2 regions of the Psychrobacillus sp. FSL W7-1457 genome follow, and region 2 is predicted to be linked to the other one. Evidence: predicted binding sites of a transcription regulator. Region 2 holds the regulator's gene; the other holds the start of a gene.
What was found. The regulator Rex, encoded in region 2, represses fermentation and respiration genes when NADH is low (regulators of the CRP and FNR family bind a similar motif). The targets are predictions, from matches to a motif close to TTGTGAAATATTTCACAA.
Positions count from the first base shown of each region.

Region 1: NSQ95_RS08405 (cytochrome c oxidase subunit 2A) is a predicted target of Rex. The motif match lies at 1,652-1,669, and genes of this name have one in related genera.

Region 1 covers NZ_CP151993.1:1,757,633-1,761,054, forward strand. Annotated here, with positions in the region: gene NSQ95_RS08395 (b(o/a)3-type cytochrome-c oxidase subunit 1) at 1-961, opposite strand, end outside; gene NSQ95_RS08400 (cytochrome B5) at 963-1,439, opposite strand; gene NSQ95_RS08405 (cytochrome c oxidase subunit 2A) at 1,460-1,582, opposite strand; gene NSQ95_RS08410 (IS110 family transposase) at 2,266-3,422, opposite strand, start outside.
Region 2 covers NZ_CP151993.1:3,391,063-3,394,484, forward strand. Annotated here, with positions in the region: gene NSQ95_RS16570 (type II CAAX endopeptidase family protein) at 1-690, shown strand, start outside; gene NSQ95_RS16575 (GNAT family protein) at 703-1,278, shown strand; gene NSQ95_RS16580 (redox-sensing transcriptional repressor Rex) at 1,393-2,028, opposite strand; gene NSQ95_RS16585 (ABC-F family ATP-binding cassette domain-containing protein) at 2,156-3,422, shown strand, end outside.

The DNA of each region.
Region 1 (3,422 bases), 1.6 Mb from region 2:
TTCCACGAATCTCAAATGAAGCAAACATAGAGAAAGCAGTCAGAAGGGAAGGTATAACTACCATCATTGTTAAAACAACTTGCAAGTACTTCCAAAATGAATCAATACCTGGCTCTGTCAATTGATGATGGAATCCAACTGGGATAGAGAAGATTAAGAAAAGCATAAAGGATAATCTTGCTAGTGCGTCCGAATAAATTTTACCTCCAATAATTTTCGGGATGATCACATACCAAACCATATACGCTGGTAATAACCAGAAGTATACTAATGGGTGACCGAAATACCAGAAAAGTGTACGAGAGAGTAAAACATCGATTTTATCTACCCAGCCTAAAGACCAGGGGATTAATTGGAATACTACCTCAACTGCTACACCAAGTGAACAAATAATCCACATAGTTAAATTTACAATAACCATAAAAGTTAATAATGGGCTAGGTTGCTTTGGATTTGCTTTACGCCATTCCATATATTTCATGATCAAGCCAGCTCCGCCAATCCATGAGCCTACTACAACTAATGCCATCCCAACATAGAAAATCCAATGCGCTTGAAGTGGTGCATAAAAAGTATACAACACAGATGCTTCGTTTAATAAAACCATTACTGCAGCAGCAGTAGTGCCGGTTGTCATTGTCCAAAAACCAATCCAACCTAGTGTTCTCTGTTTATCTGTTAATGTGCCGGAAGTACGGCTAACAGCAGCAATTTGAAAACCAAATATAAAGTAAGTAGTTAAAATAAGTCCTAATAAAACACCATGAACAGTTAATAATTGATAGTAACCTATACCCCAAGGAAGGGTGAATTGCCCAGAACGTACAAGGGTTTGTAAGAGTCCGCAAAGTCCTCCTATTAATAGTGCAATAAAAGCTACATGAATATGAGCCATTGCAAGCTTGCCATCACGACGGTCAACTTTCACAAAGCTTTGGGCTTTTTCTGTTATTGTTGCCATGTTACTCAACCACCTTTAACTTCGATGTCATAGACGTGTGTCCTACACCGCAATATTCGTTACATAAAACTAAATACTCTCCAGCTTTATCTACAGTTGTTACATATTCTGAAACGTAACCTGGTTCAAGCATCATATTAATATTTGTATCTACTATCTGAAAGCCATGTATAACGTCTTTCGTTGTTGCTATAAATTTAACCGTAGAACCTAGTGGAACTTCAAATTCTTGTGGGTTATAAAAGAATGCGGATGCAACTACTACTATCTCATAATCCCATTCTTTACCTTCTACTTTGTGAACTCCTGGGTTATTGAATGGAGCAATCTCGTCTACTCGCTCAGGATCAATATATACTTTTGCACTTGGTGGATGTGAACCATAGTGGAAGGCGCTAAAACCAACTATTATTAAAAATAAAACTAGTGAACTAACTCCAAATGTTATCCACCATTTTTCATACTTGTGAATATGCATAACCTTTAACCTCCATTAGTTTAAAATCTGTCAATAAATAAATAGAATGCAAAAAACCAAGTGACTAATATAAATAAACCGACAACGCTAACTGAAATGAGCGTCCCTTTTAGTTCTGGTTCTTTATTTTGTTTTTTGGACATTTGTCTTACACCTCCAAAACTTTCCTTCTTTTTCTATAGGTACATCATAAATTTAAAAAAACAAAGTTGATGTGATATTTATCACACATACAAAGGTTATATGTGAAGATACTGTGAAATAATTTGAAAGTAACAGAAAAACAAATAGGGAATGTGATAAAAGTTATGATTTACGTTATTTTTTATCGGGGTAATTGAAGTGTATAGAAGGATCAACGTACTTTTATGTTGGCTTTGTTAAAGAGTAGGGTTGATTTTATGATGCAAAGTAAATTCCATTTATTGATTGGAGCGCCAGACGGCGACTCCCTCTTAAAATGTAGTCGTACCAATGGTTTCATTACGTATTTTAAAGTGAAAAAAATTTTTTTAACTCGTCTAACTGATCTTTTGCACCCTTATTAAACCACTTATTAAAAATATTGGAAACGAAGGCTGTGCTCCGCTAAAAATCTTGGTTAAAAATTCCATAAATATACTATTCTTGGATGCACTCTGTTTCTCTGCAGAACTTATGATGACGTACCCTCCCATATCTCTTTGCGTCGCACGCATACATTCCTTCGTTCGGTCTAGTCATAAGGCAGAGGCCGGCTATGCTCCAGCAGGGACTTGAAGTCGAATGTCGCGGTTGTGCCAGCTCTCTATGTCATCCAACTAAGTTAAACAACTAATGAAATGGTTCACGCTGCCGTTTGAAGAACAGTCAGGTCTTGTATCATGCGTTCTGACTGAAACATCTGTTTCTTCGTACAGAGGCCATGTGCGATTTTTAATAGTTTGCCACATAAGACCACCATGGCTTCTTTCTTTCTTAAAGGGTTTACTGGGCGTTCAATATAATAATGATACAGTGCCTTAAAGGCAGGATTGTAACGAATCATAGGCAAGATGGCTCGGAAGAGGGCTGCACGCAATTTTCTGCGTCCTCGTTTAGAAATCTTCTTTTGTCCCTTTTGTTCACCCGAGGAGTTCTCCCGTAATGTCAGTCCCGCTAGTTTGATAATTTGGCGTGGACTATGAAAGTTAGTGAACGGCCCTACCTCTGATAACAGCTCGACGGCTGTATTGGGGCCGCCCCCCTCGATAGATACCAAAAAGAGATAATCGGGCATATTCTGAGCGATTTCTTGTAACCGTTCTGCCAGTAATTCATACTGTTGTTGAACGAGTCTATATTGCATAACCAAGGTATGAATCTCAAATCGAGCCATCTCCAGGCCTTCGGTCAACCCGATCGAGATTTCAGCGGCTTCCTTGAGTTTAACTATTTTGGGAGAAGAGACACACTTTAACCCAGCAACCTCTTTGTAGAAAGGGAGTAGCTCCGCCACTTCTTTTTCTCGAAGGTCCTCTGGTAATGGTGTTTTCTCCAGCACTGCCAGGGCGGTTTTCCCGATGTCTTTAAAGACATGTTGGAATTCTGGGAAGAACCGATCTGTCCATCGAATGATTCGATTGGTAATGATGCCAAGCTCTTTCTGAAGCGAGGCGCGATGGGATGCACCATTGCGCAGTTCCGCTTCGATGCCTTCTAAAATGCGTGGGAAGCTGAACCGCCCATCGCGGATTAGCTTGGCGATGACCATCGCATCCTTCACATCGTTCTTTGTCTGTAGATTGTCATCCAATTCTTTGGATTTCTTCACGTGACTAGGATTCACAAGCACATAGCGGATGCCATGCGCTGTTAAATGGGCCGCTAGGTTCATCCAGTAGTGTCCCGTTGGTTCGAACCCAACAAGGATTTCTGATTTCTCGTGTTTGTTTTTTAATGCGAGTAGCTGTTCATAGAAGGTCGTAAATCCTTCTGCCGACTGTCTGATAGGGAATGACTTAT
Region 2 (3,422 bases):
TTAATCACCTACTGTGTCATGCAGCTCTCCGGAATCATCTTTGCTTCTCTGCTATTTATGGCTTTTAAATACTATAACCTGGAAAATCCTATGTTACTGGCTAACGGCTGGTGGACTTTCATCGGAATGGGAACTGCAACAATCATCACTTTACTTATCATACGAAAAGACAAGAGCTTTATCCGACCTTTAAAGGGACAAGCTTCGAGCACACTTAAATCAGTTGCCTGGGGAGTATTGGGATTCATAATGGTTTTGTACGGCCAGGCCCTTGCTGCTAATATTGAGATCAAGTTTTTTGGAATCGAGCCCGGTTCTGAAAATACACAAGACTTCATGGAACTAGCTAGTTCGGTGCCCTTTGTTTTTTTCTCTATCGTATTCTTTGCCCCAATCTTAGAAGAGCTCATCTTCCGTCGTATCATTTTCGGAACATTATTACCTAAAACAAACTTCTTTGTAGCAGCACTTATAAGCTCACTGTCCTTTGCAGTCATCCATTTTGAGTTTACGCACATACTAATATATGCTGTGTCTGGTTTTATATTCGCATTCATTTATTATAAGACAAAACGAATCATTACTTCTATTATTGCCCATATGCTTTTAAATGGATTCGTAGTAATTGCACAACTATATAATGAAGAAATTATTAACTTCTTTGAAAGATTAGCAGAAATGTTGCAATAAGGAGGAATCATTATGACTTTTTCATTTACCAAATTTCCTACAATAGAAACGGAAAGACTTATTCTCCGAAAGGCAACCGAGCAAGACTCCGACGACATTCTAGAATTGTATGCCAATGAAAATGTTGTACAGCACATGCCACTCGATCCGTTTACTTCTATTGAAGATGCAAAAGGCGAGATTAGTTGGTACGAGAAAATATTTTTGGAGCAAACTGGTTTGCGTTGGGTAATAGAAAAGAAAGTAAACAAAAAAGTGATTGGTACGTGTGGTTACTTAAACTATGAGGTTGAACATAACCGGATAGAAATAGGATATGACCTCTCCCCTGAATCATGGGGAAAGGGAATTATGACGGAGACATTAAAGGCTATTATTCACTTTGCCTTTTTAGAGTTAAACGCAAACAAAATTGAAGCTCAAATTACGTCAGAAAACGATGCATCCCTTCACCTAGTAAGTAAGCTAGGCTTTCACAGAGATGGTGTTCTAAGGGAACATGAATTTGAAATGGGACGCTATATCGACCTTGTCATTTATTCCCTTCTTGCTAGAGAATATACGAATAAGCCTTCGACTAAATTATAGTCGAAGGCTTATTTCTTAGATATTTTTGTGGGAAAATACTTCGGTGGCTGAGGAACTGCCTCCTCGCATTTCCCCATTTGCCTGTCGGGGCAGACATAGGCGGTTTCGCTTTTCTTATATATCGTTTCGAATCATATAGATTAGTGTTTGAAGTTCTACGGAAAGGTCAATCGTATGTACGCGAATCTCATCCGGTGTGCTGATTGGAACAGGGGTGAAATTTAAAATCCCTTTTACATCTGATCCAACTAGGAGGTTGGCCACCTCTTGGGCAGAACGGCTTGGAAGAGTGAAAATGACTAATTCAATTCCGTATTCCTTCAGTTTTTCTAGCATCACACTGGAATGAAAAACTGGGATATCGCTAATAATGGTTCCTTCGAGTGGTGCCTTCGTATCAAATGCGACTACTATTCTAGTATTATGATTTTTTTGGAAATTATATTTTACAAATGCTGTCCCTAAGCTACCAACACCTATCAATGCAACCTTCGCGGCTTCGTCTTGATCTAATGTTTTTCTGAAAAACTCTAGTAGATGGGGTACATCGTAGCCATAGCCTTTTTTACCTAATGCACCAAAATGAGAAAAGTCTCTCCGGATGGTTGCCGAGTCGATTTTCATCGCTTCACTTAGCTGTTGGGATGAAATACGTTTATGCTCTGCATTGTGAAAGCTTTGCAAAAATCTATAATATAAAGGAAGTCGTTTCATCGTCGCTTGAGGAATGCGAGGTACATCACGTTTCATAAGTATCCTCCTAATGTATAAGGCAAATTCATTTTTTCACGTTACCTTTCTTTCATTGTAAAGGGAGAACGTTGCAACGACAAGTCCTATCTATTACACTTAGGATAGAATTGAGGTGCAAATAATCGTGATCGTTTTACAAGTAAACCAAGTAACTAAATCCTTTAACGGGGAAGATATATTAACAAACGTAAAGCTAGAGGTTCAAGACCGTGACCGAGTTGCACTAGTCGGTCGTAACGGTGCTGGGAAATCTACCTTACTTAAAATAATTGCTGGAGAAATGTCCTATGATTCCGGTGACATTATCCTGCCAAAAAATATTAGACTAGGCTACTTAGAACAGCATGCCGGTTTAGAATCCAAGCTGACCATTTGGGAGGAAATGAAATCCATCTTCAGTCATTTAATAGACTCCGAAAAAGAATTACGTTCATTAGAAGCCCAAATGGCTGACCCTGCTGTCTATGAGGATTCAGAAGCCTACGCTAAAGTAGCTGCTACATATGACGAGTTACAGCTTGCATTTAACGAGGCTGGTGGCTATCGCTTTGAATCTGACATCCGCTCTATCTTACATGGGATGCAGTTTTTCCCGGACGACTATGACAAGCCTGTACAAGCCTTATCTGGCGGACAAAAAACGCGCCTAGCTTTAGCTAAAATGCTATTAAGTAAGCCCGATTTACTCATACTCGATGAGCCTACAAACCATTTGGATATCCAAACACTCAGCTTCTTAGAAAACTATTTGAAAAACTATAGTGGAGCCATTTTAATCGTATCCCATGACCGGTACTTCCTAGATCAGGTAGTAAATCTAGTGTACGAGGTTTCTCGCCATAATGTTACGAGATACGTTGGTAACTACAGTGCCTATTTAACGCAAAAGGCAAAAAATTATGAGCTGGATAAAAAGAAGTATGAGAAGCAACAAGAGGAAAAGGCAAAGCTAGAGGATTTTGTTAGTCGTAACCTGGCTCGTGCCTCCACAACCAAGATGGCGCAGTCTCGAAGAAAGGTAATCGAGAAGACAGACTGGATGGATGCACCTGATGGCGATGAAAAATCTGCTAACTTCGGTTTTACCATCGACCGGCCTAGTGGTAACGACGTTTTGCGCTTAGAGGACGTGGCAGTTGGCTACTCCAATAAAACCGTCTCCTCTAACATCTCATTTTCTGTGTACAAGCAGGACCGGATTGCATTAGTTGGACCGAATGGCGTCGGTAAATCCACCTTGCTGAAAACAATTATGAAGCAGCTTCCATCTGCTGGCGGGCATATTCAATACGGGACGAATGTGCAATTTGGTTACTATGACCAGGAACAGGCAGCTCTTTCCGGCAATAAAACCGTTTTGAAAGAGCTATGGGATGAATGGCCTCTCATGA